Luteitalea sp. TBR-22: one gene and its partner. The protein of the gene in region 1 interacts with the protein of each later gene in a pairwise test. Links are inferred from orthologs where the notes say so. Each region holds a gene or a part of one and is shown on either strand. Other genes may lie near its edges.

What was found.
Region 2: the proteins of TBR22_RS14815 (region 1) and TBR22_RS10550 interact in binary tests that used the Escherichia coli proteins (3 or more experiments, as listed by UniProt). The link is inferred for Luteitalea sp. TBR-22 from one-to-one orthologs.

Annotation. Positions count from the first base shown.
Region 1 is NZ_AP024452.1:3,559,271-3,574,459, reverse strand. Bases 5,054-7,920 are described here. They hold TBR22_RS14815 (diacylglycerol kinase family protein), read left to right. Parts: upstream 5,054-5,975; coding sequence 5,976-6,866; downstream 6,867-7,920. Other genes in these bases: TBR22_RS14805 (serine/threonine-protein kinase PknK), read left to right, coding at 7,712-7,920; TBR22_RS14810 (hypothetical protein), read right to left, coding at 6,863-7,582; TBR22_RS14820 (hypothetical protein), read left to right, coding at 5,054-5,971. In the rest of the region: TBR22_RS14850 (ABC transporter permease), read left to right, coding at 1-174; TBR22_RS14845 (DinB family protein), read left to right, coding at 248-754; istA (IS21 family transposase), read left to right, coding at 1,083-2,309; IS21-like element helper ATPase IstB, read left to right, coding at 2,306-3,085; TBR22_RS14825 (SDR family oxidoreductase), read right to left, coding at 3,776-4,795; more of TBR22_RS14820, read left to right, coding at 4,925-5,053; more of TBR22_RS14805, read left to right, coding at 7,921-11,764; TBR22_RS14800 (hypothetical protein), read right to left, coding at 11,774-12,484; TBR22_RS14795 (oxygenase MpaB family protein), read right to left, coding at 12,529-13,683; TBR22_RS14790 (hypothetical protein), read right to left, coding at 13,859-14,095; TBR22_RS14785 (SDR family NAD(P)-dependent oxidoreductase), read right to left, coding at 14,117-14,890; TBR22_RS14780 (ABC transporter ATP-binding protein), read right to left, coding at 14,918-15,189. UniProt on the Escherichia coli protein: In vitro phosphorylates phosphatidylglycerol but not diacylglycerol; the in vivo substrate is unknown.
Region 2 is NZ_AP024452.1:2,561,374-2,576,578, reverse strand. What follows is about bases 5,450-8,332. They hold TBR22_RS10550 (citrate synthase), read left to right. Parts: upstream 5,450-6,189; coding sequence 6,190-7,476; downstream 7,477-8,332. Other genes in these bases: TBR22_RS10540 (hypothetical protein), read right to left, coding at 7,940-8,239; TBR22_RS10545 (hypothetical protein), read right to left, coding at 7,623-7,943; TBR22_RS10555 (DNA gyrase inhibitor YacG), read left to right, coding at 5,973-6,164; phoU (phosphate signaling complex protein PhoU), read left to right, coding at 5,450-5,855. Outside these bases: TBR22_RS10595 (winged helix-turn-helix domain-containing protein), read left to right, coding at 1-158; TBR22_RS10590 (histidine phosphatase family protein), read right to left, coding at 159-671; TBR22_RS10585 (CHAD domain-containing protein), read right to left, coding at 661-1,596; TBR22_RS10580 (PstS family phosphate ABC transporter substrate-binding protein), read left to right, coding at 1,732-2,634; phosphate ABC transporter permease subunit PstC, read left to right, coding at 2,631-3,521; phosphate ABC transporter permease PstA, read left to right, coding at 3,518-4,366; phosphate ABC transporter ATP-binding protein PstB, read left to right, coding at 4,432-5,175; more of phoU, read left to right, coding at 5,175-5,449; TBR22_RS10535 (rhomboid family intramembrane serine protease), read left to right, coding at 8,377-9,042; TBR22_RS10530 (helix-turn-helix transcriptional regulator), read left to right, coding at 9,119-9,949; TBR22_RS10525 (alpha/beta hydrolase), read left to right, coding at 9,978-10,886; TBR22_RS10520 (nuclear transport factor 2 family protein), read left to right, coding at 10,876-11,343; TBR22_RS10515 (sulfatase), read right to left, coding at 11,327-13,207; TBR22_RS10510 (hypothetical protein), read right to left, coding at 13,377-14,378; TBR22_RS10505 (hypothetical protein), read right to left, coding at 14,375-15,205.

The DNA of each region.
Region 1 (15,189 bases):
GCGGTGATGCAGCCGGCCATCGCCCTGCTGCCGCTGACGGCGCTGAACCAGGCGCTGCGCGGCGTGATGATCGACGGCAGCGGCCTGGCGGCGCTGGTCCCGCAGGTCGCCGTGCTCGGGACCTGGATGGTGGCCAGCTTCGCCGCGGCGCTCCGCCTCTTCCGCTGGCGCTAGTCGAAGCGCCTTCCCTGCAATGCAGGCCCGCGGCCGGCAGTCGCCCCGGGCCACCAGAACCACAGGAGTGTGCATGACCCCAGAACAGGCCACGTTCCTTGCCACACAGTTTGCCGACCTGATGACCCGCGAGGCCCGCACGACGGCGAAGGTGCTGCGCGCGGTGCCCGACAGCGGCCGGGACTACCGCCCCGATCCGCGCTCGCGGTCGGCGTGGGAACTGGCCACGCACATCGCCCAGAGCGACGTGTGGTTCCTCGACTGCATCATCGCCGGCGCGTTCGCCTCGGACGGGGCCAAGGGCAAGGCGCTGCTCGACTCGTTTGCCACCATCGCGGACGTGGTCGCGTTCCACGAGCGGGAGGTGCCGGCGCGACTGGCCGCGGTCCGCGCGATGTCGGGCGAGGCGCTGGCCGCCTCGGTGAGCTTCTTCGGGATGATCGAGGCGCCCAACGCCACGTACCTGGGCCTGGCCAACAACCACGGCATCCACCACCGTGGGCAACTGGCGGCGTACCTGCGCGCCATGGGGTCGACGGTGCCGGCCCTCTACGGCGAGAGCGCCGACGAGAAGATGTGAGGGGCGGCGCCGGCCGGGGGCGCCGGCCCGCTGCTAGACTGGGAGACGTGCGCCTGTAGCTCAGTCGGTAGAGCAGCGGCCTTTTAAGCCGTTGGTCGTGGGTTCGAGTCCCACCGGGCGCACCACGCGCGCCGCGCGTGGTGCGCGCCGGCCGGCCTCAGGCGCTCGGCTCCGCCTTCGGCTCGCCTCGCGCTCGAGTCCCACCGGGCGCGGTGTGTAGAGCGACAGTGATATTGACCCCCTCGCGACACTAAATCTGACCCCCTCGGGAGGAGGACAGATGGAGCGAGCTGAGCGGGGTTTGGTACCTCTCGACCAGGAGGTCCTGGTGCTCGAGGGGGAGGTGGTGGCCTCGATCCGCGCGCTGGCGGCGCGCGGGGTCGGGAGCAAGCGGATTGCGGCGACGCTGGGCGTGGCACGCAATACGGTGAAGCGGTACCTGCGGACGGCCGTCCCAGCGGGCGTGCAGGTGCGGCCCCAGGCGCGGTGCTTGAGCGAGGCGGCCCGCGCCGAGGCGCGCCGGCTCTACGAGGGCGTCGCGGAGGGTAATGCGGTGGTGGCGCATCGGCTGCTCGCCGAGCAGGGCGTGGCCGTCAGCGTGCGGACGGTCGAGCGCGCGGTGCGCGATCTGCGGCGGGCCCGCCGCGTGGCGGAGGTCGCGACCGTGCGCGTCGAGACCGCGCCTGGCGAGCAGCTGCAGGTCGACTTCGGACAGAAACGCGTCGAGATCGCCGGCACCGCGGTACGCCTCCACCTGCTCGTCGCCGTGTTGAGTTACTCGCGGCGGATCTTTGTCAAAGCGTTCCTGCACGAGCGCCAGGATGAGTGGCGCGAGGGATTGGCCGCGGCGTTCCAGCACTTCGGCGGCGTCACCCGCACCGTGCTGGGCGATAACGCGCGGGCCCTGGTCAGCGGGCGCGACGTCGCGACCAGCACCGTGCACTTTCATCCGGCCGACCTGGCCTTCTGCCGCGACTGGGATGTGCAGCCACGGGCGTGTGCGCCCTATCGCGCACGCACGAAAGGCAAGACGGAGTCGGGCGTCAAATACGTCAAGCGAAACGCCCTCGCCGGTCTGACGTTCGCGTCGCTCGAGACGCATCTGGCGACGTGGATGGCGCTGGCCGATCAGCGGATCCACGGCACGACCCATGAGGCGCCGGCCGTACGGTTTTCGCGTGACGAGCAGCCGGCGCTGCGTCCGCTGCCCCTGCGCGCCCTGCCGCGGCGCGAGCAGCGGGTGCGGCGACGCGTTGCCGCCGATGCGTTGGTCGACATCGACACGGTGCGCTACAGCGTGCCGCATCCGTTGGTGCGCGAGCACGTCGAAGTCGCGATCGGCGACGACACCGTGCGCATCTATCACGGCGGCCAGCTGGTCGCCACGCATCGGCGGTCGTTCGGGCCGCACACCTGCGTCATCGACCCGGCCCACTGGGCTGGGCTCTGGCGGACCACCGTGTCCACGCGGCAGGAGGCGGTCGTCGCGGCGCCGCTGGCGTCGCTCGGGCGCTCCCTGCAGGATTACGCGGTCCTGATCGGGGGACCGGCATGAGCGTCGTGACGCAGGCGCGTGTCGTCGAGCATCTGCAGCGGTTGCGCCTCGGATACCTGGCCGAGCGGCTCGACGCCGCGTTGGCCGAGGCGGCCCGGAGCGAGCCCACGTACCTCGACTTCCTCGACCAGCTGTTGCAGCAGGAGACGGCGGCCAAGCAGCGCAAGCGCATCGCGATGGGTATTCAGATCGCGCACTTCCCGACGGTCAAGACGCTCGACGACTTCGACTTCAAGTTCCAGGCGTCGATCGATCAGCGGCTCGTGCGCGAGCTGGCGACCGGCCGGTTCATCAGCCAGGCGGAGAATGTGTTGATCTTCGGCCCGCCCGGCGTCGGCAAGACGCACCTCGCGATTGGTCTGGGCCGCGCAGCCGTCGAGAGCGGACATTCGGTACTGTTCACCAGTGCTACCGCCCTGATCGGCGCGCTGGCCAAGAGCGAGACCGAGGGGCAGTTGGCCGAGCGGCTCACGTTCTACAGCAAGCCCAAGCTGCTGATCATCGACGAGCTGGGCTACCTGCCCTTCGAGCGCCGCAGCGCACACCTGTTCTTCCAGCTCGTGGCCCGGCGCTACGAGCGCGGCGGCACGCTGATCACCACCAACCAGCTGGTGACGCAGTGGGGCACGGTCTTTGGCGACGAGGTGCTGGCCGCAGCGATCCTCGACCGCCTCCTGCATCACAGCTACACGCTGATGGTCCAGGGCGAGAGCTATCGGTTGCGGCAGAAGAAGAAGGCGGGGCTGCTCGGCCAGAGCAGTCGACGCGAGGCGTGACCGCGCCCGCCGTGGAGCCCGTCGTGCTCGGCGGGGCACAGACCGCCCCGCCTCCGCGCGCCGGGCCCCACGGCGGAGACCGGCACACACCCAAGCTGGATCAACAGAAGGAGGGGGTCACTTTTGTTGTCGGCAGGGGGTCAATTCCTCCTGTCGCTTGACACGGTGGTGAGCGTGCTGTCGTGCCTTGGGCCGTCGCCTTCGGCTCGGCCCGATCGGCTCGACGCGTTGGCGCGGCGCGCATTGTGACGTCACACTGACCGGGGTGCAGGAAGCGTGGCGGGATGCGTGGGGCCATTGGCGGGGTGCGTGTCGCCTGCGGCTCGGCCCGATCCGCTCGCGCGTCGGCGCGGCGCGCATTGTGACGTCACACTGACCGGGGTGCAGGGAGCGTGGCGTGGTGCGTGGGGCTGTCGCCTTCGGCTCGGCCCGATCGGCTCGACGCGTTGGCGCGGCGCGCATTGTGACGTCACACTACCGGGGTGCAGGGAGCGTGGCGGGGTGCGTGGGGCCGTCGCCTGCGGCTCGGCCCGATCCGCTCGCGCGTCGGCGCGGCGCGCATTGTGACGTCACACTACCGGGGTGCAGGGAGCGTGGCGTGGTGCCTGGGGCCGTCGCCTGCGGCTCGGCCCGTTCGGCTCGAACGCCGCGGGTGCGCCGCGGAGCGGCCTCGCGGCCTCGCAGCATTCATCAGCGCGCCGGCGCGCTCGACCACAGGCGATAGGCGGCAGTCATGGCCACCGCGGCGGTGACCAGCGGCAGGGCTCGACTGAGGTCGGAGAGGGCGGCGCCCGTGTACGCGCTGTGGCGCAGCGGCACCCGCGAGCGCGCGCCCGTGGCGACGTGAGGTCCGGCCGGGACGTCGAGGTTCCCGTCGCGCAGGTCGTCGGCCGGGGCGCCTTGCTGGGCGCGGAACATGAGACGGCGCATCCACGCGTCGGTGAGGCGTGGTGCCAGCGCCCCCGACAGCGTGATCGCGCGTCCCACGCCGCCCACCGTGATCTCCCGCACCGGGCGTTCGGCGCAGCGAAGGATGGCGCGGGCCACGACGTCGGCGCTGTAGAGCGGCGGCGGGGCCTCCACGTCGAAGGCCATGTAGTTGCGCGCATGGTCGAAGAACGGCGTGTCGATCGCCGATGGCTTCACCAGGCAGACGGCAATCGGCAGGCCGGCCTCGGTCACCTCGAGTCGCAGCGCGTCGGAGAACGCCCGCACCGCGTGTTTCGACGCGCTGTAGGCCCCCTGCAGTGGCAACGCCAGGTCCGAGGCGATGCTGCCGACGTTGACGATGACGCCGCCGCGGGCGCCGAAGTGCCTGACCGCCGCGCGACACCCGTGCACCACGCCCCACACGTTCACGTCGAACAGGCGCCGCTGATCCTCGAGCGGGACATCGGTCACCCGGCCGTACACCGAGACGCCCGCGTTGTTCACCCAGGTGTGCACCTGCCCGAACGCCGCCTCTGCCGCCTTCATCACCTGCATGACCTGGTCCGCGTCGGCGACGTCGGCGACGCAGCCGAGGGCGACGCGCCGACCTGTGGCGTATCGGTCGAGCTCACCGACGACGCGATCGAGCGCGTCGCGGTCGCGACCGACGAGCACGACACGCGCACCTCGCCGCGCCGCCAGACGCGCCGTGGCCAGCCCGATGCCGCTCGTGGCGCCGGTGATGACCAGCACCTGATCCTTCAAGGCAATCCGCTTCATGGCCCCCGACGTTTGCAAGCACGGCGCCAATCGTCGCGCGCCGCTCGAGCCCGACCGCCATGTTTCGCTCTTGGCCATCCCGTCGATCCCCGAGCCGCGATCCCCGATTCCCGATACACTGCACCCATCGTGGCGTCCCTCAAGCTGGCCAACCTGTGGCGCGTCATCAGCGACGTCGATCTCGAGCGGATCCGCGCCTCGGCCCGCACGCCCTTCGAATTGCTCGTCGTCGCCGAGGACGAGGCTCTGGGGCAGCGCGTTCGGGCCGGGCTCGCCGCCGTGCCGGGCGGGCACGTGCACACCTACGTGGTTGTCGTGCATCCCGACACGTTGCGTCATCGACCCACGACGCCGCTGGCCGTCGTGCTGGCCTCGGCCATGCCCGACCTGTCGCTGGCGATGAAGGGGGCCGACGAGCAGTGCATTCGGTCGCGCTGGCCGAGGATCACAGTGGTCGTCGGCACCGAGGAGCCCGCCGCTGCAGCCAGGAGGCTCGGCGAAGAGGCGCGGGTCGCCGTGACCGATCCCCTCAATCCCCCTCGAGGCCTGCTCACGGCCATCGTCGGGCTCGTCGAGGGTGATGCCCGCCTGGCGGTGGCGGCAGCGCTCCCGGCCTTCCGTCCCATCGTCGCCGAGCGCATCGTCGACGAGACCGCGAAGGCCAACGCGTCGTTCGCGGTCACCACCGGGCTGGCCGAGACCATCCCGGTCCTCACTGCGCCACTGAACCTCGGCGACATGGTGGTGCTGACCAAGAACCAGCTGATCATGGGCTACAAGATTGCGCTGGCCGCCGGCCGCAACGACGAGCCGCGGGCGATGATGGCCGAGATTCTGGGTGTGATCGGTGGAGGCTTCCTGTTCCGGCAGGTCGCCCGCCAGTTGGTCGGGCTGATCCCGGTGGCCGGGCTCGTCCCGAAGGTCGCCATCGCGTATGCCGGCACCTACGCGATGGGCCGCGCCCTGACGGCATGGGCGCTGGCAGGCGTCGAGGTGACGCCAGAGTCGCTGTCGCGGTACACCGCGGAGGGTCTGGAACGCGGCCGGGGACTCGCGCAACAACTGCTGGAGCAGGTGAAGTCGTCCATGCCAGCGGCGCCGCGGAGTTGGGGCAGGCTCCGTGGCTGGTTGCCCATGCGGCAGCGCCGTGGCACCCCGACGGACAGGCAGGCCTGATCCCATGCGCATGGCCGTGATCGTCAATCCGGCGGCGGGCACGGCCGACGACCGCGCTCCCGTGGAGGAACTGCGGGCCAGGCTGACGGGGGCCGGGCACTCCGCCGAGTGGCTGGAGACGACCGGGCCGGGCCAGGCGCGTCGCCTCGCCGCCTCGGCCTCGACCGGCTGCGACGCCGTGATCGCGGCGGGGGGTGATGGCACCCTCAACGAAGTGGTCAACGGCCTGGCCGATGCGGACGCCCTCGGCAGGGTCGCCGTGGCGGTGCTGCCCATCGGCACCGGCAACGACTTCGCGCGCAGCCTGGGCGTGGAGGCGCCGACTGCCGCGCTCGACGCCATCGTGTCGGGCGCCACGCGTGCCATCGACCTGGCGATGCTGGGCGATCGCGCCTTCCTGAACGCCTCTGCCGGCGGCTTCACGGCGGAGACCTCGGCACACGTGAACAGCGCGTTGAAGCAGGCGGTCGGGCGCGCTGCGTATCTGGTTGGCGGCGTGCGCGCGTTCCTCGAGCACGAGCCGGTCCCCGCCCGCGTCGAGGCCGACGGGCGCGTGATCGAGGACGACCTCCGCCTGTTCGCGGTGTGCAACGGTGCGTGGATCGGCGGCGGACACCAGCTCGCGCCGACGGCACGGCCCGACGACGGCGTGATGGAGGTCTGCCTGGTGCGCGCGCGGTCGGCGCTCGACTTCATCGCGCTGCTGCCGCGCCTGTCGGTGGGCACGCACGTGGACGACGAGGACGTCGCCTACTTCAGGGCCCGGGCCGTCACCTGCTCGTTCGGGCGCCCCATCAAGGTCAACACCGACGGCGAGGTCCTCGAGGCGTCGCAGTGTGCTTACACGTTGAGGCCGGGCGCGGTGCGCTTCCTCTGCCCGGCGCCCGGCGCCTAGTACTCCCAGGCGAACCCGCCGCGCACCTCGGTGCCGGGCCCGACCACCTGTCCGACCAGCCGCAGCGAGTGCCCGAGGCCCACCGCCACGCGTCCGCCACCCTTCCAGGCATTCTCCTCGCGGTAGCGGATGTGCTCGACCATCGGGCCCGCCTCCACGCGTCCGAACCGCCGGCTCACGTGGATGCCGTCGAGCGCGCCCGCGTACTTGACGACGGTTTCCATTTCCTCCGTCGCCGACGCGTCCTCGGACCCGGCCACCGGTTGCTGGTACTCGCCGAGTGACTGGACCCAGACGCCCTGGGAGATCCAGTGCTCATCCTCGTACACCCAGCGCGCCGTGATCATCGGCCCCGGCTCGTTCTCGCGGCCGAAGCCCCAGGCCACGCCGGGAATGACGCGGAGCCCGCCGACGCGGAGCTCCCAGCCGAGGCCGGCCACCCCGATGTCGTTGCCTTCGACCCCGAAGTACCGGATCTCGGCGCGGAGCGGCGACCCGAGTCTCAGGCTCGCGCCACCCGACTGGAAGATGCTCGACCCCGCGAGCTCCACCTCGATCCGCGGCGAGTGATGGTCCTCGTGGCCCTCGGCGTGCTCGGCCAGCGTCGCGGACTGATGGCCCTCGTGGACCGGTGGCTCCTGTGCAGCGGCGGGCAGGGTCCAGCCACTGATCACGAGCAGCGCGGCGAGTGTTGTCGGTAGCGATCGAATCGACACGCCAACCACTATTGCACCGGCCGACCGGTGGCGACTGCTCGACCTAGGGCCAGCCGGAATGGAAACGGATTTGCTGGCCACGGAGGTGCGGGCCGGGAGGGCCCTGAGTTGGCGATAAAATGGTCGGTCGTGAGTTCCACCCCGGACGGTGGCAAGCCCGCCGAGCCCTCCCGCGTCGGCCAGTACCGCATCGAGCAGCGCCTGGGCGCCGGTGGCATGGGGGCGGTGTATCGCGCGTTCGACGAGTCGCTGCAGCGGCCCGTCGCCATCAAGCGCCTGCTGCCGACGATGGCCGACCAGTCACGCAGCCTCCGGTTCCGCCGCGAGGCCCGCATGGCCGCGCGCCTCAATCATCCAGCCATCGTCCACATCTACGAGATCGTCGAGACGGCCGACGGCGACTGGATCGTCATGGAACTGGTCGAGGGCAAGACCCTCGACCGGTTGCTCCGTGAAGGGCGCATGGACATCGGCCGGGCCGTGCGGGTGGCGCGCGAGATCGCCGAGGGGTTGTCCGAGGCGCACGCGCAGGGCATCGTCCACCGCGACCTGAAAGCGACCAACGTGATGGTCACCGCGGCCGGTCGCGTGAAGATCCTCGATTTCGGCCTCGCCAAGGCGTGGCAGGGCGACGTCGACCAGGAGATTTCGACCCCGGGCACGGTGGTCGGCACGTGTCACGCGATGTCGCCGGAGCAGGCGCAGGGCCTGACGGTGGACCACCGGTCCGACCTGTTCTCTCTGGGCTCGCTGCTCTACGAGTTGCTGACCGGGATGTCGCCGTTCCACGCGGCCACGCCCACCGAGACGCTGGCGCGGATCTGCGCGTACGAGCCGGATCCGGTCGCCTCGCTCGAACCGGCGATTCCGCCGGCGCTCGCCGAGCTCACCCACCGTCTCCTGAGCAAGTCGGCGGCGCAGCGACCGCAGGGCAGCTGGGAGGTGGCCGCGGCGCTCGAGCGCATCGAACGGGCCGGCGGCCTCGACAAGGGCGCGCGTCGCGCCGTCGCGCCGGCGGCGACGGAGGTGTTCACGCAGGTCGAGGGCGCCACGCCGCCGCCGAGCGCGCGTCCCTCGCCACCGCCGCTGACGAGCACGGAACGCCGGCAGATGACGGTCCTCTGCTGCGAGCTGGCCGATGCGGCCAGCCCGGGCACCGAGCCCGGCGAGGCCTTCGATCCCGAGAGCCTGTACGAGCTGATGATGCAGCTGCGCCCCCTGGCGCTGCAGGCCGTGCAGCGGTACGACGGCACCCTCGGCACCGCCATGGGGCACCGGTTGCTGGTGTACTTCGGTTATCCGCAGGCGCACGAGGACGACGCGTGGCGGGCCGTGCGCACGGGGCTCGACCTGGTTGGGGAAGTGGAGGCACAGCTGGCCGCCGTCCCCGGCCTCGGGCGGGTGGTGCCGGCCCTGCGTGTCGGCATCCACACCGGCACGGCGGTCGTCACGACGAGCCCCGGGGCACCGGAACCCGTGGTCCTCGGAGCAACGCTGGACGTCGCGTTGCGCCTGCTCGCCTCGGCGGCGCCCGGCGCCGTGGTCGTGAGCGGCGCCACCCGATCGCTGGTGCACCGCGGCGTGGTGGCCGAACCGTTGCCGTCGCTGGCCCACGGATCGGGGTCAGGGGTCGGCATCGCCGCCTGGCGGATGCGCGACGGCCAGGACGGCGGCGACGACGCGGTGTTCGACCTGTCGCCGATCGTCGGCCGCGAGCGCGAGCTCGCGCTGCTCGAGGCACGCTGGCAGGACGCCCGGGCCGGTCACGGTCACGCTGTGCTGATCACCGGCGAGCCCGGCATCGGCAAGTCCAGGCTGCTGCGCGCCACGCGCGAACGACTCGATGCCGCGCAGGGCAACGCGCCCCTGCGCTGGATGGCCACGCACGGCACCCCCTACACGCAGAACACGCCGATGCACGCCGTGGTGCAGTGGCTGCAGCGCCTGCTCGCGACCGCGCCCGGCCCGACGCCGGCGGCGCGGCTGGTCGGGCTGCTGGACGACCACGGCCTGGGCGAGGCCGTGCCGCTCGTGGCGGGCCTCCTCGGGATCGCGGTACCACCCGACCGGCCGCTGCGTGCGATGCCGCCGGAGCGGCAGCGCGAGGAGACGCTCGACGCGCTCGTGGCGCTGGTGCTGGAGATGGCGCAGCGCGAGCCGCTGGTGCTGCTGATCGAGGATCTGCACTGGCTCGACGCGACGACGCTGGCGTGGCTGGACCGCCTGATCGATCAGGCGCAGTCGGCGCCGCTGCTGCTCGTGATGACGCTGCGGCCCAACACGCTCGAGGTGCCGTGGGCGGCGAGGGCGCAGGTGACGCAGGTCACGCTCGGCGCGCTCGCGCAGGAGGAGGTCGAGCGCCTGATCCGGGCGCTGGTCGGCGACGGCGCGCTGCTGCCGCAGGTGCAGGCGCAGATCGTGGCGCGCACCGACGGTGTCCCGCTGTTCGTGGAGGAACTCACGCGGTCGGTGATGGAAGGGGGCACCTCGTCGCACGACTCGGCGGAATGGCGCGAGTTGCCGGCGACATTGCGCGAGTCGCTCACGACGCGCCTGGCGCGGCTGGGGCCGGCCAAGGAAGTCGCGCAACTGGCCTCGGTCATCGGCCGGGCGTTCACGCTGCCGTTGTTGTCGGCGGTATCGGCGCATCCGCCGGACCAGCTCGAGCGCGAACTGCGGCAACTGGTGCAGTCGGGACTCGTGCACCGGCGCGGCTTCGGGGTGGCGGCCCGCTACGCCTTCAAGCACGCGCTCGTGCGCGACGCCGCCTACGACTCGCTGCTGCGCCGGGAGCGGCAGCAGATTCACCTCCGCATCGCCGCCGCGCTCGAGGAACTGCAGCGCACCAACGGCGAGGAGGCATCGCACGAGTTGCTCGCGCACCACTACATGTCGGCCGAGCGCTTCGCGCCGGCCTTCGAGCACTGGCTGGCGGCCGGGCAGTCGGCGATGGGTCGCTACGCCCACGCCGAGGCCATCGGCCACCTGCGGCAGGCCCTCACCGCGTTGGCGGCGCTACCGCCGACGGCGGAACGCGACCGCAAGGAGATCGGCGCGCGTGGCGCGCTGGTACTGTCGCTCGGCATGGTGCACGGCCTGGGCTCGCCCGAGGTCGAGGCCACGCAGGAGCGCCTGCTCGCGCTGGTCACGCAGGTCGGCGACGTGCCGCATGAACTGGCGTTCGGCCTGTGGAACTTCTACGCGAGCCGCGGCAAGCTCCGGCGCGCCCGCGAGCTGGCGCAGCAGCGCCTCGAGTACGGCGTGGCGCACGGCGACGGCGACGCGCGGCTCCTCGGCCTGTACACCAGCGCGGCGGCGGACCTCTTCCTGGGGCATTTCGCGCAGGCACGCGACAACTTCGAGACGCTGCTGTCGCTCTACCCGCCCGACGGCCTTGCCACCCGCGCGATTGCCTACGACATCGGCGCCGTCGCACGGTCGTTGCTGGCCGACGTCCGCTGGCTGCTCGGCGAGCCGGCACGGGCGATCCAGGCGGCGGAAGACGCCCTGCTGGAGGCGCGGCAGCGATCGCCGTTCACCGAGTCGGTCGCACTGGTCAACCGCATGGCGATGGCCCTGTCCATGGAGGACGCGGCCGGATCGGCGACCGCCACCGAGGCGCTCATCGCGCTCAGCACCGAGCACGGCTACCAGTACTGGACCGTGTTCTGGCAGATCAGCCGGGCGGTGCAGGCGCTCCGCGGTCCCGAGCCGCCGGCCGACGTCGATGCCGCCATCGAGCAGGGCGCCACCGCGATCGCCATCATGCGGAACGCCTACGCCAGCTCCCTGCAGTGCAGCCGCTACCTCGCCTGGATGGCCGACGCGAGCCTCCGGCAGGGGCGGGTCGAGCGGGCAAGGGCCTTCCTGTCCGAGGCGTTCGCGGTCACCGAGGACGAGGGCGAGCGCTACTGGGAGGCCGAACTGCACCGACTCGACGGACGCGTGCGCGCGGCCGAGGGCCGCGACACGGCGGCGTGTGTCGAGGCCTGCCAGCGGGCGATCGAGGTGGCGCGCGCGCAGCGGGCCCGGACGTTCGAACTGCGGGCCGCCATCGACCTGGCACGCCTGCTCGGCGCCGACGGGCGCTCGGCAGAGGCGGCCGCCCTGCTGCGGCCGCTCGTCGACGCGTGGGGAGAGGCTGGCGGCGCCGACGTCGTGGCCGCCCAGGCCCTGGTCTGAACCCTCAGTTCACGCCGGGACGGCGCTCACCGCCGCCGGTACGACCCCCGCCGCCAGTCGGCGTTCCTTCTGCTTGTACAGGTACAGGAACACGCCGTCGACGACGGCCGACGTGCAGCCGATCGTCAGCAGGAACCAGTCGTCGGGGAAGTGGATGAAGAAGAACACCACGACGAGCGCCGAGCCCGCGGCGCGCAGCCAGTTGGCGTTCCAGGAGAAGTTCTCGAGGGTCGGCTGCCGCAGCATCAGCGGCACGTAGAGGAACGAGATCGACAGCTGGATCAGGTAGGCCGACCGTCCGCCGACCGAGTTGTCGAGGCCCTGGTGGTGCAGGAAGTAGGTGGCCGCTCCCGCGGCCACGGCGATGGCCAGGCACATCGGGATGAACACGCTGCGCGGCGTCAGCTGCGGCACCGTCAGCTGCTTGGCGCCGAGGAAGAGCACGCCGTAACTGAAGATCAGGCCGGCATCGAGGAAGAACCACACGTAGTTGGCGCCCTGGAACAGCATGCCCAGGTCGTTCTGCGCCAGGAAGCTCCACACGAACTCCCACGCGACGTCGCAACAACCGGCGAAGACCGGCATCTCGACATACTTCAGGACGAAGATGTTGCGGATGTAGATCGCGTAGGCGATCACCCACAGCAGGCAGCCCATGCCGTAGAAGAACAGCTCGGTGCCGGTGTAGTCCTGCCAGTTGATCCAGACGATGGCGGTCATCGGGTCCCTTCCGTGGTGGTGAGGCCAGCGCTCCGCGGCTGGCGCTATCTGAACGCTGAGCCCTGCAGGTCGAACCGATCGAAGGGCACGGAGAACTCGACCTCGCCGCGGCGGTCGACCTCCACCATGCCCTGCAACACGAGTTGGGCGAGGTGTGCGGCGAAGGCGTCGTGGTGGCCGGTCCACTGTCCCGCGCGCAGGACCCACGTCAGGATCGCCTTCAGCAGCCGGTGGCCGTGCAGCGGCCCGAAGCCGACACGGGCGAGTTCCTCGGGCGACATCAGCTCGGTCATGCACAAGTGCGGAGCGAACCCGAGGCCGCACAGGCGAGCCACCGGCGGCAGCAGCCGCTCCATCATCGCGAGGTTGTCCTCGGCCAGCGTGACGCCGTAGGGGTTGGCCTCGGGCGCGGTGTTGTTGCGCGCCACGTAGGCGGCGTAGAACTCCGCCGCCTCGGTGAGCGTGGCCGGCACGAGGCTGTCGTCGTGCGGGTCGCCCGGCGGGTGGATCCCCATCAGCACGGCGAACACCCGCCACAGGTAGTACAGGTCCTCCGCCTCCTGGTCGGCCAGCGGCAGGCCGAGGCGTCGGATGCCGACCACCAGCAGGTACGAGAACGCCATGATCGTGGCGAGCATGTCCTCGTGGTTGACCGGCACGCCGTAGCTGGCGCGGAAGTGCGGGCGATACTGGTCGGCCAGGACCCGGATGCCCGCGTGCAGCAGCCGCAGCTTCTTGGCCGTCACGATGGCGCTGCCGCCGTCGAGGAACGCGCGGTGGTCGGAGACGTTGACCAGCAGTTGCACGACGCCCATCAGCCGCTCGTACGGGTGCCGTTCGAGGTTGCGCGAGATCGACAGGATGTGCGTCAGGCACGGCGCCGCGTAGCCGCGCGGCAGGCTCGACGCGAGGAGCACCACCACCGACGGGAGGGCGTTCTTCAGGAACGCGCTGGAGCCGTGCTGCAGCCGCGACGGCTGCACCCAGGGCGGCAGGCCGCCGGCATCGCGCATGAACGCGTGCAGCGCTTCGGGCGCGTCGGCGGGCAGGGGGGTGGCATTGCCCTGCAGGTGCCGGAAGGCGCGCCCTACCGCGCCCGCGCCGCCTTCGTCGCGCAGCCGGGCGACCGCGGCGTCGGCCAGCGGGTCGCCGGCCTGGCGCAGGCCGTCGAGGAACGTCCGGTCGGACCACTTGGACATGCGTCTGCCAATCCCTTCGGAGGTCAGGGCGGGATTGTATGTCAGGTCGGGGTGGCGCGCATGGTGATCGCGTAAGGCCTCGCCCACGCGACCGATCGGGTCAGGGGACCTGTGCGAGGGCGCGCAGCCGCGTCGCAAGCCTGTGCCTGGACGGAACTCCGCCCGGGTAGACCCGTCAGGTCGGCGGTTGACCGGCCGGGGGCGGAGGCATGTCGAACAGGTCGTGCCCATCCACCAGGATCGTCGGCGTGGGGTAGCCGCGACGCGGGTCCTGCGCGTCGAGCCTGGTGGTGTCGACCTCCTCGTAGCCGCCGACGAGGGCGGCATCGGCGAGGGCGGCGCCGAGTCGCGCCCGCAGCGGCACGGTGTCGGCGCACCCGGGGCGCGTCAGGAGGATCACGGTCGGCGGCATGCGTGACGGGTGACAGGGCGCCTACGGCATGTACTGGCCGCCGTTGACCTCGACGACCTGGCCGGTCACGTAGCCCGAGGCCTGATCGGACGCCAGGTACAGGAACGTGCCGGCGCATTCCTCGGCCGTGCCGAGGCGGCCGACCGGGATGCTGGCGCGCATCGCCTCGAGCTGCGCGGGCGTCGAGTAGCGCTCGTGGAACGGCGTGGTCACCACGCCGGGCGACACGGCGTTGACCCTGATGTTGTCGGGCGCGAGCTCGCGCGCCCACCCGTGCGTGACCGTCGAGATGAAGCCCTTGGCGCCGGCGTACAGCACGGCGCCGCCGGCCCCACCGGTGCGTGCGGCAATCGAGGTCACGTTGATGATGTTGCCGCGCCCCTGCGCACGCATGATCGGCACGACCTCGTGCACCAGCATCACGACCTGCGTGACGTTGAGGGCGAGGACCTGCTGCAGGTGCGCCGCGGTGTACTCGGCGATGCCGCGCCGCCCGAGCATCCCGCCGGCGTTGTTGACGAGCACGTCGATGCGGCCGTAGCGGGCCATCGTCTCGGCGACGATGCGCGGCACGGCGTCGGTGCCGCCGAGGTCGCCCTGCGTGAGCAGCACCGGCGCGCCGAGGGACTCTGCGTCCTGCGCGACCCTGCGGGCGGCGTCCTCGCTGGCGTTGTAGTGAAGGGCCAGCCGGCTGCCGGCGCGCGCGAAGGCGAGCGCGGCCGCGGCGCCGATGCCGGTCGATGCGCCGGTGATCAGGACGACGCGATCACGCAGGTCGGTCACGAAGGTCTCCATCGGCTCGCGATCCTAGCAGGCGGCGGGTCAGGCGTGCAGCGGCGGCACCCAGCCGGCCAGGCTCCGGCTGATGTACGCATCGTCTGAGGCCAGGATGGCGTCGATGCTGCCGTCGAAGGTGATCACGCCACCGTCGAGGACGAGGAAGGTCACCTCCTTGGCGCTGCGGTGCGGCGCGGCGACGATCGCCATGCCGCCGGGCGTCGCGACGGCTTCGTGGCCGGCGAGGTAGAAGGCATCCTCCAGCTGGTGGGTGACGAGGATCATCGTGACGTGCTCGACGTCGCGGAGCGCGAGGA
Region 2 (15,205 bases), 1.0 Mb from region 1 along the record:
GGACGGTAGGCCGCGACGGACGAGACCCGCGCCAGCTCACCAACTACGGCGACGAGCACCACTACGTGCGCAATCCGGAGTGGGCGCCGACCGGCGACCGCCTCGTCTACGAGTTCGCCAGCTTCTCGGGAAACGTCTGGGTGGTCGGCCTGCCCTGATCAGGCGCGGTCGCCGATCAGCCGCAACTGCCTCGGCGTCAGGAACCACTCGAGACGCCCGGGGCCCCGCGTCCCGAGGCCCTGCGTCCCGATGGCCATCGCGGCGCCCTTGCGGAACTCGAGCGGTCCCTGCAGGTGCAGCAGCGCGGCGGCCAGTTCCGACAGCATCGGCTCGTGCCCGACGAGGACCACCGTGCCCGACAGGCTGCGGGCGCGGAGCGCGCTGATGACGGTGGCCGGCCCCGTGTCCGGCCGCAAGGCCTCGAACAACGACAAGCGCGGGGACGGCGTCAGGGCCTTGGCCAGGATCTCCGCGGTCTGGCAGGTCCGCACCAGCGGACTGGTGAGCAGGGCATCGACCGGGGCGATCACTTCCGCCAGTCCGCGGGCCGCCGCCTTCCACTTGCGGAGGCCGTCGCGGCTGAGCGGCCGCTGCTCATCGTCGGGCCACGCGCTGCCCTGTTCCTCCGCAATGGCGTGCCGCACCAGCACGAGACGGACTTCAGCGTCCATCGGGTCTCCTGATCCGTCCGGGCACCGGCCCGCGGACACGCGGGGCGATCCGGTCGAGGGTGTCGTCGGCAATCCGCGTCAGTGCTGACGCCGATCGCAGGTACGCGGCGTGCAGTTGCGCCGACTCGGTCTCGAGGGCCGCGACGACGCGCGCCGCCTCGTGCTGCAGGTCCTCGCCCGGCGCCGCCTCGGGCAGGTCGTGCAGCAGCGTGAGGAGGACATCCAGGTCGTGTAGCCGGCCGAGCACGTCCTGCGCGGCCTTCAATCGGGCGAGGGGGCGCGTGAGCCGGACCAGCCCTGCCTCGGCCGTCATCTCGAGCGCATATCGCAACTTCTTGGTGGCGATACGCACCTCGTGCAGGGGCTCGGGGTGGTAGAGAGCCCCGGTGCGAACGATGCGGTCACGCAGGTCCCGCGCACGGTCGGCGAGCCGGCGCGCCAGGGTCGTGCGCCACGTGAGGTCGCCGGATGCGGCCCGCACCGCTTCGAAGGCCTCGAGTTCTGTCGCGAGCACGGCCACCTGATGCGGCGACAGGGCGGCTCGCAGGTCGGACACAGGCTCGCGCCGACGACGGGCCAGGTCGCGGAGCCAGGCGCGCCGGAGGCGCTGGGCATCGCGGCCTTGCCAGTCGCGCTCGGCCAGCATCTGACCGGCGACGTCGAGTTCCCGCACCGGTCCGAGGGCGCGCGTGAGGTCCCGCAGTCGCCGACGCAATGGCTTGAGCCGCACCTCGTCGAGGCCGCGGCCGAGCACGGGTGCCACCTCGCGCAACCGCCGTGACGCGACCCGCGCCTGGTGCACGCCCTCGACCTGCCCTCGCCGGGCGCCGCGCACGTGGGCCCGGAGGGCGGCGTGGCGGCGCGCGATCAGCGCCGCCAGATCGCGCGGCGGCACGAGGCGGCGAGGGCGGCGCGGGTCGGCCATCGAACGACCACTCTAGCATCGCGCACGCTGGCCAGATCGCCGATTTTACGAGATTGAAACAACCGTGAAACGCGCGTCCGCTAGTCTGCCCCGATGCACCGGAGCCGGAGAGCCCTCGCCTGCTGCCTGGTCCTCGTGACCATCGCAGCGGGTGCCTGCCGGCCCGCCCCGGCACCGGCACATGCGGTGATCACCATCGACGGATCCAGCACCGTCTACCCGCTCGCCGAGGCGATGGCCGAGGACTTCCGGCGGGCCGAGCCAGGCACGCGGGTGACCATCGGCGTGGCCGGCACCAGCGGCGGGCTGCGTCGCTTCTGTCGCGGCGAACTCGACCTCGCGACCGCATCGAGGCCCATCACCCGGCAGGAAGCCGCCAGCTGCGAAGCGGCCGGCGTCCGCTTCATCGAGGTCCCCATCGCCTACGACGGCATCGTCATCGCGGTGCACCCGTCCAACACGTGGGTCGACGCCCTGTCGATCGCGGATCTGCGGCAGCTGTGGCGCCACGAAGCGCAGGGTCGGCTGGTGCGGTGGGCACAGTGGAAGCCGGGATATCCGGACCGCGAGATTCACCTCTTCGGGGCGGGCGTCGACTCGGGCACCTTCGACTACTTCACCGGCGTGGTGACTGGCGCCCCCCGCGACAGTCGGGGCGACTACACGGCGAGCGAGGACGACAACATGCTCGTGCAGGGCGTGGCGACCGACCCCGACGCGCTCGGCTACTTCGGGTTCGCGTACTACGAGGCCCACAAGGAGTACCTGCGGGCCGTGCCGATCCGGGCGCGCGACGACGGCGAGGCGGTGGCGCCGACGCGTGAGTCGATTCGCACCGGCGTCTACCGGCCACTCGCCCGGCCCGTGTACTTCTACGCGAGCGTTCGCGCGCTGGGCCGCGACGAGGTGCGGCGCCTGCTCGACTACTGCATGACGCATGGGCCGGAACTTGCCGAGGACGTGGGCTACGTCCCGCTGTCACCCGCCGAGCAGGCCGACGCCCGCGCGCGTCTGGCGCGGGAGCGGGTCCACTCATGACCGGGCGCACGCGCGTGATCCTCGAGGGGCTCGTCGAACGGGCTCTGGCCGCCTGCGCGGTGCTGTCGATCGCGGTGACGGCGGGCATCGTCATCGTGCTGGCGTGGGAGGCGGCGGCGTTCTTCCGCGAGGTGTCGCCAATCGCGTTCCTGACGGGCCGCACCTGGACGCCGCTGTTCATCGACCCTCAGTACGGGGTGCTGCCGTTGGTGGCCGGGACGCTGCTGGTCACCGCCATCGCGCTGCTGGTGGCGGTGCCGGCCGGCCTGGTGAGCGCCCTGTACCTGTCGGAGTACGCGCCGGGACGCGTGCGCCGCGTCGCCAAGCCCGTGCTCGAACTGCTCGCGGGCGTGCCGACCGTCGTGTACGGCTACTTCGCGCTGCTGTTCGTCACGCCGATGCTGCGGACGGTGCTCCCGGGCATGTCCGGGTACAACGCGCTCGCGCCGGGGCTGGTGATGGGCCTGATGATCCTGCCGCTCGTCTCGTCACTCTGCGAGGACGCGCTCTCCGCGGTGCCGCGCGGATTGCGCGAGGCGGCCTTCGCGCTCGGGGCCACCCGCCTGCAGGCGGCGGTCGGCGTCGTGCTCCCGGCGGCGGTGTCCGGCGTCGCATCGGCCGTCGTGCTCGCGGTGTCGCGGGCCATCGGCGAGACGATGATCGTGGCGATCGCCGCAGGGCAGCAGCCGCGGCTGACGGCCAATCCGCTGGTGCCCGTCGAGACGATGACGGCGTTCATCGTGCAGGTCAGCCTCGGTGACGTGCCGGCCGGCACGCGGGAGTTCCGGACGATCTTCGCCGTCGGCGCCCTGCTGTTCTGCGGCACGTTCGTGCTCAACCTGTGCAGCGACTGGCTGCGGCGTCGGCTGCCGGGAGTGACGCCATGACCGGCGCGGCGGGACACGACCGCGGCTTCCACGCGCTGGGCCTCGCCGTCCTCGCTCTCGCGTTGCTGGGGCTCGGCCTGCTGCTCTGGGACGTGGCCCGCGACGGCGCGGGACGTCTGTCGTGGGCGTTCCTGACGGGGTTTCCCTCGAGACGGGCGGCGTCGGCGGGCCTGCTGCCCGCGCTGGCCGGCAGCGTGTGGATCGTGGTGCTCGCCGCGGCGATGGCGGTGCCCATCGGCCTCGGCGCCGCCATCGCGCTCGAGGAATACGGCGGGCGGGGACGCGGGTGGCGGCTGATCGAGATCAACCTGGCGACGCTGGCCGGCGTGCCGTCGATCATCTACGGTCTGCTCGGCCTCGGCGTGTTCGTGCGGGCGCTCGGCATGGAACGAACGGTGCTGTCGGGCGCGGCCACCCTGGCGCTGCTCATGCTGCCGCTGGTGATCATCACGGCGCGCGAGTCGCTGCGGGCGGTGCCACGCGACCTGCGCGAGGGATCGCTGGCGTTGGGCGCCACCAAGTGGCAGACCATCTGGCACCAGGTGCTGCCGGCGGCGCTTCCGGGCGTGCTGACGGGCGTGATCCTGGCGGTCGCACGGGTCATCGGCGAGGCGGCGCCGCTCATCGTCGTCGGCGCGTTGAGCTACGTGCCGTTCGTGCCCGACGGCCCCCGCTCGCCGTTCACGGCGTTGCCGGTGCAGATCTTCGCGTGGGTGTCGAGGCCGGGCGCGGGATTCCGGACCAACGCTGCGGCCGCCATCCTCGTGCTGCTGTTCGTGCTGCTCGTGCTCAACGGCCTGGCCATCTGGGTGCGCGACCGATCGAACCGCCGGAGGACGGCCTGATGGGTCCGCAGCACCCGTCGCGGCTGTCGGCGGCGACGCGCATCGAGGCTGGCGCGCCGCCCAAGATCGAGGTCCGCGACCTGAGCGTCAGCTTCGGCGCGATCCGGGCCCTCGACCGCGTCGCGCTCGCCGTGCAACCCCGCACGGTCACGGCGTTGATCGGTCCCTCCGGCTGTGGCAAGACGACCCTGCTGCGGTCGCTGAACCGCATGAACGACATCGTGCCGGAGACCCGCGTCGAGGGCACGGTGCTGCTCGATGGCGGGTCGATCTACGGCCCCGGCACCGACGTGGTGGCCCTGCGTCGCCGCGTCGGGATGGTGTTCCAGCGCTCCAACCCGTTCCCCCGCTCGGTGTTCGAGAACGTCGCCTACGGGCTGCGCGTCAACGGCGTCACGGAGCGCCGCGAGGTGGCCGAGCGGGTGGAAGAGAGCCTGCGCGCCGCAGCGCTCTGGGGTGAGGTCCGCGACCGCCTGCACGCTTCGGCCTTGTCGCTGTCGGGCGGCCAGCAACAGCGCCTGTGCATCGCGCGGGCGCTGGCCGTCCAGCCCGACGTGTTGCTGATGGACGAGCCCGCCTCGGCGCTGGACCCCATCGCGACGCAACACATCGAGGAACTGATTCACACGCTCAAGCGGGCCTACACGATCGTCATCGTGACCCACAACATGCAGCAGGCGGCGCGCCTGTCGGACGTGACGGCCTTCCTCTGGCGCGGACAGGTGGTCGAGTGCGGCACCACGGCGGACGTCTTCACCGCGCCGCGCGAGAAGCTCACCGAGGACTACGTGACCGGACGGTGCGGATGATGGTGAACGAACCCACCACCCGGCTGGTGCCGCAGGTCCAGGAACACCTCGAAGCGCTGAAGGAGCGGCTGCTCGTGATGGGCGGGCTGGCCGAGGAGCAGGTGCGGCTGGTCACGGCGGCGCTGGTCGAGCGCGATGTCGATCTTGCCGCGCGCGTGCAGGCCAGCGACGAGCCGCTCAACGCCCTGCACAAGGAGATCGACCAGCGCTGCGTCCGGGTGCTGGCGCTGCACCAGCCCGTGGCGATCGACCTGCGCGCCGTCCTGGCCGCCGTCAAGATCAACACCGATCTCGAGCGGGTGGGCGATCTGGCGGTCAACGTGGCCGAAGCCGTCCAGCGCTACCTCCAGTACCCCCCGGTGGAACTGGCCGACCGCATCCCGCGCATGGCCGCGCTGGCCCAGCACATGTTGCGCGATGCCCTCGACGCCTACGTGCGGCAGGCGGTGCCCCTGGCCGAGCACGTGCTTGACACCGACGACCTCGTCGACGACCTGAAGGACGCGGTGTCGGCCGACCTGCTGCCCGTGATGCAGGCTGCCCCGGACCTGATTGCCCCGGCCCTCGACGTGATCCTCGTCGCTCGCCATCTCGAACGCATCGCCGACCACGCGACCAACATCGCCGAGGACGTCATCTTCATGGTGTCGGCCCGCGACGTGCGGCATCACGGACCGTAGCAGGCGTCGGTCGGAGTCGGCAAGCGGGAGTCGGGAGTCGGCGGGGACGTTTGAGGGCCGACGCCCGTCACAGGATCATGGCGCGCGGAACGTCTCCGCGGCTGCTACGATGGCCCCGTGCCCGAGCCCGACCTCTGTGTATACTGTCGCAAGCAGCCGGTGGACCCGCGCTGGCAGCCGTTCTGCAGTGAACGGTGCCACTTGCTGGATCTCGCCCACTGGCTCGACGGCGACTACCGCGTCGAGGGTCCGGCGGATGGCGCGCCGCCAGACATGGAGCCGGACGACCCCGAGGCGGCCGACCTGTAGGCGCCTCCCCCGCTGAAGCGACGCGATGGCTGACACGCTCACAATCACCGACAACCGCACTGGCAAGCAGTACGAGGTGCCCGTCACCGACGGCACGATCAAGGCCATCGACCTGCGACAGATCAAGGTCGACGATGATGACTTCGGGTTGATGACGTACGACCCGGCCTTCACCAACACCGCGTCCTGCCGCAGCGCGATCACCTACATCGACGGCGACAAGGGCATCCTCGAGTACCGCGGCTACCCGATCGAGCAGCTGGCCGAGAAGTCGACCTACCTCGAGGTGGCCTACCTGCTGGTGTTCGGCGAACTGCCGACCGCCGCGCAGCTGGCCGAGTGGATCGACGGGGTCACCACGCACACGCTGCTGCACGAGAACATCAAGCACCTGATGCGCGGATTCCGGTACGACGCGCACCCGATGGGCGTGTTCCTCAGCACCGTGGGAGCGCTGTCGACGTTCTACCCGGATGCCAAGAAGGTCCACGATCCGGCCATCCGCCTGAGCCACATCAAGAAGCTGATCGCCAAGACGCCGACCATCGCCGCTTACGCGTACCGTCACTCCACCGGGCGCTTCTACGTCTACCCGGACAACAACCTCTCCTTCGCCGGCAACTTCCTGAACATGCTGTTCAAGATGACCGAGGCCAAGTACGAGGTGAACCCGGTCCTCGAGCGTGCGCTCGACATCCTCTTCATCCTGCACGCCGATCACGAGCAGAACTGCGGCACCAACGCCATGCGGGCGATCGGCAGCTCCGAGGTCGACCCCTATTCGGCGATGGCGGGAGCCGCCGCGGCCCTCTACGGCCCGCTGCACGGTGGCGCCAACGAAGCCGTGCTGACGATGCTCCGGCAGATCGGCAACAAGGCCAACGTCCCCGACTTCATCAAGAAGGTGAAGGCCGGCGAGGGACGCCTGATGGGATTCGGCCACCGCGTGTACAAGTCGTACGACCCGCGGGCCAAGATCATCAAGAAGACGGCCTACGAGGTCTTCGACGTCACCGGCACCAGCCCGCTGCTCGACCTGGCCCTCGAACTCGAGCGGATCGCGCTCGAGGACGAGTACTTCGTCAAGCGCAAGCTGTATCCGAACGTCGACTTCTACTCGGGCCTCATCTACGAGGCGCTCGGCTTCGCGCCCGAGATGTTCACGGTGCTCTTCGCCATCCCCCGCACGGCGGGCTGGGTGGCGCAGTGGGACGAACTGCACCGCGACGCCGACCAGAAGATCGCCCGGCCTCGCCAGATCTACACGGGCCACCGCACGCGCGACTACGTGGCGATGGACAAGCGCCAGTAATTCGAAACTGAAATTCTGAAATTCACGGGGCGAGGGCCTGCCGGCCTCTCGCCTCGTTGTGTTTCGGCGCGTCGGAATGTTCGCGCGGGGAAGGCCGAAGGCCAAGCCGCCGAGCATTTCAAGTTCCAGATTTCAAATCACCCGCGTCAGTCGTCGAGCAGGCCGCCCGGACGCCCCGGCGACTCCTCGTCGGTCGACGGGCGCGTCGCCAACCACACCGAGAACGCTCCCAGCACGAACACGACGACGGCCCAGCGCGTGGCCTCGTTGATGCCGTTGCGAATGGTGCCGCGCATCCGGTCGGGGAGTGACGCCGGCGGCCCGAGCCGCAATTCGTGGCGCGCCTGATCGAGCAGGTACTGCTTCTCGCCCCGGCTCACGAGCAGTCCGAAGATGCCGTTCCACACCAGGAACGCCGTGAACAGGCAGAGCCCGTACGCCAGCCGCCGCGCGCGACGCGTCGTCATCCGCGGATCCCCCGGCCGCGACGCCGACGCACCAGCGTCCGCCAGGCCAGCACCACGAGCGCCAGCACCATGATGGTGTAGCGCACCCAGTCGGGCACCGTCCCCGTCTGCACCTGGCCCATGAACAGCGCGGCCAGGATCAGGATGATCAGGCCGATCACGAGCATCAATTGCCGCCCGCGAGCCGGCGGCCGCGCCGGAGCGTGCCTGGGCACGAAGGTCGCCTGGCCACAGCGATAGCAGATGAGCGCCTTGTCGGCGATCTCGGTCCCGCAGGTCGTACAGGTCTTGGGCATGGAAGCGGCAGTCGGCAGTCGGCAGTGGGCAGTGGGCCGTCGGCGGCAGTCGGCGGTCGGGCCCTCGACGGGGGGCCGGCAACAGGGCCTTGCGCCTGGCGCGCGGGACCGCCGAACTCCGAGTCTACAATGACTCGGTGCTGCCCATCCGCGACGTCATCCCCTCGCGAACGACGCCGTTTGTGACGATGGCGCTCATCGCGATCAACGTGGCGGTCTTCCTGGCGATGCCGGGGAGCGACACCCCTGAGTACGAGCCATTCCTGCGCGCGTGGGGACTGACGCCGGCCGCCTTCACGTGGCCGGCCGTCGTGACGGCGATGTTCGTGCACGCCGGGTTCGGGCACCTCTTCAGCAATATGCTGTTCCTGTGGATCTTCGGCGACAACGTCGAGGACCGGGTGGGGCACCTGCGGTTCCTGGTGTTCTACGGCTTGTGCGGCCTGGCGGCCGCGCTGCTGCAGGTGGGGATCGAGCGCGGATCGACGGTGCCCATGGTCGGGGCCAGCGGTGCGATCGCGGGGGTGCTCGGCGCCTACCTGATCATGTTCCCGCAGTCACGCGTGCTCACCTTCGTGTTCGTCACGTTCCTCGAGGTGCCGGCGTCGCTGTTGCTCGGCCTCTGGTTCGCCACGCAGTTGCTGAGCGGGATCGGCGCACTCGCGGTAGTGCGGCCCGAGGACATGGGCGGCGTGGCGTTCTGGGCCCATGCTGGCGGCTTTGCCGCGGGTGCGTCGCTCGTGTTGCTCTTCCGGCGCCCCGAGCGGATGCGCGTGGAGTGGTGGGACCAGGTGGCAGGCTAGAGCCGCAAGCCGTGACGACGGAGGGCCGCGCCCTGTCGCACGCCCCTCGGAGGCTGAGCGATGCACGGAGTCCACGGTGCAGGATGAGCGCGCCCATGCGCTCGAGCGCGTGCGACTGTTGTCGCGTCCGTCCGATGACGTGACGGAGCTCGTCTGGGCGGCCCCGGCGCGACGCCGCTTTCCCGCCCGCCTGACCGGCACGGTCGGCCTGTGCGTGAAGATGGGCCCGGCCCACGTCGTCCAGGCCGAGGGACGCGTGCTCGACTACCCGGCCGACGCATTGTGCGTGCGCGCCCCCTCCGTGGTCTGGGCGTGCGACGACACCGGTCCGAGCGGGTTCGTCTCCATCGACATCGACGCAAGTCGCCTGCCGGCACGTCAGCCGCGCCGCATGGCCTTCGCGAGCCCGGAGGCCGGACGGACCGCGCTGGCACTGATGCGCCGGGTGTCGGACCAGCACCAGCCGCCGCTCGCCCGCGACGAAGCCGTGGCCGCCCTGGTCGCCCTGGCGACGACGGTCCTCGGTGGGCGTGGTGATCCCGATCCGGTGGAGCCGCGCGTGCGTCTCGAGCGGATTCGCGCCTTCCTTCACAGCACACTCGATGCGCCGGTGTCGCTGGCTGACCTGGCCCGCGCCTCGGGCCTGCACAAGGACGTGCTCGTGCGGGCCTTCCGGCGCGCGTATGGCATCCCCCCGTACCGGTACCACCTGCTCGCCCGCGTCGATCGCGCGCGGGTCGCGCTCTCGCGCGGCATGCTCGTCGCCGATGTGGCGACGGCCCTGGGATTTGCCGACCAGGCACACCTGACCCGGGTCTTCCGTCGGGTCATGGGGATGCCACCGGGCGCGTATCGGCGCCGGCTGCACACAGGGCCGGCGCCCAGGTCGATTTCGTTCAAGACCTGACGGTGGGGCGTGCTGTCACAGTACGCACATGACCGGTCAGTTTCCTGTCCTGTTCGATTCGGGGGGCGTGCCTCTGGCCGGCCTCCTGCACGCGCCCGAGGCGGGATTGGCCCCCGGCACACCGCTCGTCATCGTCACCGGGTCGTGGCTCACCGTGAAGGAGCAGATGCCGGCCGTCTACGCCCGGCGGCTCGCCACGGCAGGCTATGCCGCGCTGACCTTCGACTTCGCCGGCTTCGGCGCCAGCGGTGGCTCGCCCCGGCAGGTCGAGATGCCGACGCGCAAGATCGGCGACATCCGGGGAGCCGCCGATTTCGTGCTGCGGCAGTGGGGCCTCTCGCGTCCGCTCGGCCTTCTCTCCATCTGCGCCAGCGCCCAGTACGCGCTGGCGGCGCTGGCCGCGGGCGCTCCCATCCGGGCCTTTGCCAGCGTCGCAGGCTGGTACCACGATGCTGAGACCGTGAAAGCCTTCTATGGCGGCGACCAGGGCGTGGCCAGCCGGCTCGCCCGGGCGGCGGCCGCCGCGCAGGCACTGGCGGCCGGCGAGTCTCCACGCCTGGTGCCGGCGTATGCCGACGGCGACGATCGTGCCGGCATGTTCTTTCCCGTGGACTACTACGCGCGCCCGGAGCGCGGCGCGGTCGCGACGTGGCGCAACGAGATGGACGAGATGAGCTGGCTGCACTGGCTCACGTTCGATGGCCTCGGCGCGGCGGCGCGCGTCTCGACACCCACGCTGTTGGTGCACGGCGACGGCTGCGTGCTGCCCGCTCACGTGCGGCAGGTGCACGACGCCTTGCAGGGTCCGCGGCAGCTCGCCTGGGTCGAGGGGCAGCAGACCGATTTCTACGATGACCCGGAGCACGTGGATCGCGCGCTGGCGCACGTGCTGCCCTGGTTCGCCGACACGCTTCGCGGAGGGCCGCATGCTGGATGACCGTGCGCGGCTCCTCGACCTGGTCGCGAGCCTGGCCCTCGCCATCGACATGCGGCGGTGGGACGACGTCCTCGACTGCTTCGCACCGCGGGTGCGGGTGGACTACACGTCACTCTTCGGCGGGGAGGCGGCCACTCTGACGCGCAACGACCTGGTTGCGGGTTGGCAAGGGCTCGTCCCGGGGTTCACGCGCACGCAGCACACGATCGGGTCCGTCTTGGTACGCGTGGACGGCGGCGGAGCGAGCGCCCTGGCGCCAGTGATCGGACACCACTTCCTGACCGATCCTTCCCCGCCGGACGGCGACTGCTGGGTCGTCGGAGGCCGGTACGAGTGGACGTTCACCCGTGCCGATGGCACGTGGCGCATCGACGCGATGACGCTGGCCGCCGCCTGGCAGCAGGGCAACGCCGCCCTGCCCCAGCTGGCGCGCGAGCGCCTCAGCGCATCGGCGTGACCGCGGCAGCCTGCTCGCGCAACCGCAGGGCCAGGCGCGCGATGTACTCCTGTTCGCGCGCCGGCACGTCCTTGCCCGGCGCGGGCGCGGCGGCCGCAGCGAGGCGGATCGGTGCTGCGAGGTCGCCGAGGGCCACCAGCGTGTCGAGCGCCAGCATGGTGGCGTGGTGTCCCACGGCACGGTAGTCCAGCAGCGCCGACAGCGATTCGAACGCCCGCGCGCGGGCCTGCGGCGAACCGTGGCGCACCAGGGCGTCTGCCGCCGCGACGCGCGGTGCCACGTCGTCGGTCAGCAGTGCCAGCAGCGCGGCCTCGTGCGCCGCCACAGCCGACGCGCCGAGCAGGCGCAGGCCGGTGGCACTCCAGTACCGCACCGCGGCATCCCGGTCGCCCAGCCCGCGGCGCAGCGTCTCGGCGGCCCCGGCATCGCGCATCGACGCCATCCAGGCGTGCTCGAGAACGCGTTCCACCGGGAACGCCGTCCCATCGCGTCCCAGGTCGAACGCCGTGCGCGTGCCCCGGCGGCGGTGCATGTCGCCCTCGGGCAGCAGGCCGAGGTCACGCGAGGCGATCAGGTGACGGCGGAGTGCGGCGCGGCATCGCTCCAGCGCCGCCCGGTGGGCGGGGTCGCCGGCGAGGTTGCGGACGGCATCCGGATCGGCACGGAGGTCGTAGAGTTCCTCCGGCGCCTTCTCGCGCCAGAACGAATCCTGTGCCGGCGTGAGCTGCCCGGCGTCGTGCCTGGCCTTCCACACCTGTGTCGTCGGCGTCTCGAACATGTAGGCGAGGTACTCGCCCTGCCTGCGATCGGGACGGAAGTTGCGGATGTAGAGATACCGGCCGTCGGTGATGGCGCGCGACATGTCGACGCGTTCGTCCATCCGATCCCGGCCGGCCTGCAGCCACGCGCGCGGCGACGCCGCGAACGGTCCCATGAACGCCTGCCCCTGCATCCAGGCCGGCGGGCGGATTCCTGCCGCGCTGAGCATCGACGGACCGAGATCCATCAGGCTGACCAGTCGGTCGAGCGCCTTGCCGGCGCTGTACCCCTCGGGTGCCAGGTGCCTGAAGCGCTGCGGGACGTGCACGATGAGCGGCACGTCGAGGCCCGCTGGATACAGCCAGCGCTTGCCTCGCGGCAGTCCCACGCCGTGGTCGCCCCAGTACACGACGATCGTCGACTCGGCCAGCCCGTCGGCCTCGAGTTCGGCAAGGCGCGCCTCGACCTCGCGGTCCATCTCGGTCAGCTTGTCGTAGTACTGGGCCCAGTCCTGCCTGACCTCTGGCGTGTCGGGGTGATAGGGCGGCACCCGCACCTTCGCCGGGTCGTGAACCGCGGTGTGCGGACGTCGCCGGATCTGGCTCTCGTGCGTCGTGACGCTGTTGAAGACGGCGAAGAAGGGCTGGCCAGGTCGCCGGCCACGCCAATGAGCGGTCTTCGACGAGTCGTCCCAGGTGCCGGCGGGCGTCGGGTGGTTGTAGTCCTCCTTCACGTTGTTGGACGTGTAGTACCCCGCCGCGCGCAGCAGTGCCGGAAACATCGGCATGTCGCCCGGGAGCGGCACCTCGCTGCGCATGTTGTGGCCGCCGGTGGTCTGCGGAGACAGGCCGGTGATGATGGCGGTGCGTGACGGCGCGCACACCGGCGCGGCGGCCCAGGCGCGCGTGAACCGCACGCCGCGGGCGGCGAGCCGGTCGAGCGCGGGCGTGGTGGCGTACGCGTCGCCGTACGCGCCGAGTTGCGGCCCGTTGTCCTCGCTCGAGAGCCAGAGGATGTTGGGCTGCTCCTGAGCGAGCGCGATCGACGCCGTCGCGAGGAGGGACACGAGCACGAGGGCCTGGATCAGGAGCCTTCGAGTGCACATGGGGCGAGAGGCTATCACTTCGGGCTCGGGGCTCGGGACTCGGGACTGAGGACTGAGGACTCAGGGCTGAAGGCTGAGGGCTCAAGGCTCAGAGAGCATTCTGAATGGACTCGGAGCCGCGGCGCTCGTGCCGGAGCTGGCCTGGGGTGCTCGAGCCTCGAGCCTCGCTCTAGCTCTTGAGCCGACGCCTGATGTCGCGCGACGTGCGGGCGATGTCGACGATGATGCGCTCGAGTTCGCGGGCGTAGGCGTCGTCGGGCATGAACCCCTTCTTGCGTCGGAGTTCGTCGAGCTCGGTCTCGAGCGTGTTGCGTCGGCCGATGAGCAGCGTGACGCTGGGGTCGCCCGTGGCGGTGGCCGGGTCGGGATCGAGGAACACCCGGCTGGCCAGCAGGCCGTCGTCGCCCGCCTTGGCCAGGTCGCGGCCGACGCCGTCGCCGGTGTCGTCGAGCAGTGCCCGTTCGACCGACAGCTGACCGCGCTGCTGGTAGTAGCGCTTGGACGCGTCGGCCGCGTAGGCGAACGCTTCCCAGATCGAGATGCGCCCGTCCTTGTCGAGGTCGGACTCTGCGGCCTCGGGCGTGAACGCCGCGACGAAGTGCTCCCCGAACACGGTGTCGTACTTCTGCTGCGGCGAATCGGTGGCGGTGACGACCACGCGGTTGGGCGCCGACAGGGCCGCGAGGAACGGAAAGCTCGCGCTGGCGGTCTGCACGAACACCACGCGCCCTGGCATGCCCTGCAATGCGTCGCGCCAGTCGCGCGCGGTCAGGTCGGGGCCCACGAGGTTGAACTTGGCGTCGACGCCGTCGAAGGTGCCGTGGCCGAACAGGACGATGAGCAGCGTGTCGTCGGCGCCCTGCGCGGCCTTCAGGGTCGCCAGCGCCTGCCGGAGATTGACCGCCGTCGAGGCCTGCAGGCCCTCGCCGGCCTGTTCGGCGAGCACCGTCACGCGCGAGGCGGGCACGCCCAATCGCGTCGTGAGCTGCGTGACCAGGGTCTCGCGCCACTGCTTCTGGCGCGCCGCGTACTCCTCGCTGCCGGCGGCACCCGAAACCACGAGCACACGCGACTGAGGCGGCCGCGGCGGCGCTCCCTGGCCGTACGCAGTCGCCGCAGCCAGCCACAGGCCAACGCCGACCACCCCGGTCATCAGCACTCGCGGACTCATCGCAACCCCCATCGTCGGCGCAGTGCCCACTCGGTGCCGAGCACCATGCAGAGCCCCAGGAAACTCCAGCCATTGTGCCAGAGGTCGCGTTCGACGAGACGCGCGGTGGGCGAGGCGGCTGCCTTGCGGATCAGCGCCGGAAGCCCCTCGAGATCGCTCCGGTCGAGGCGGGTCCCTCCGGTCGACTCGGCGAGCCGCTGCAGCAGGGCGTCGTTGCGTCGAGGGTCCACGAACTCGGGGTCCTGCCCGCCGGCGAACACCTGCACGCTGCTGCGGCCGAGCGAGGCGCCCGCACGCTGCGCCTCGACGTCGAGCCGGTGCACGCCGGCATTCAGCGTGAGCAGCGTCGCGCGGTAGAGGCCGGGCTCGCCGGCGTCGAGCACGGCCGGCAGCGTCCGCGTCGCGCCCCCCGGCTCCTCGACGCGCACCTGCACGTTCGCATCACCGATGGGCTCGAATTCCGGCGAGACGACGCGCACGGCGATCGGCGTGGGCGCACCGATCGAGGGGGCCTCGACCTCGACGGCGACGCGGGCCGGCGCCTGCACGGCGAGCCACCGCAACGCCTGGCGCCAGAAGGTCTCGTACGCGAGGTTGCTGGCCGGGAGTCCCATCCGCCATCGCCACGCGCCCTCGCCGGTGAAGACGAGCGTGCGACCGCGCCCGGCGCGCTGCACGGCGACCAGTGGCTGCGGTTCCCCTGCCGGGCCCGACACCATCGCGAGAATCTCGGCCCCCGGCCGCGGGCGACCGACCGCCGCCGCCGCGGCCAGCGACGGCAGGCTGCTCCACGGCGAGACGGAGGCATCGCTGCCGGGCGCCGGCGT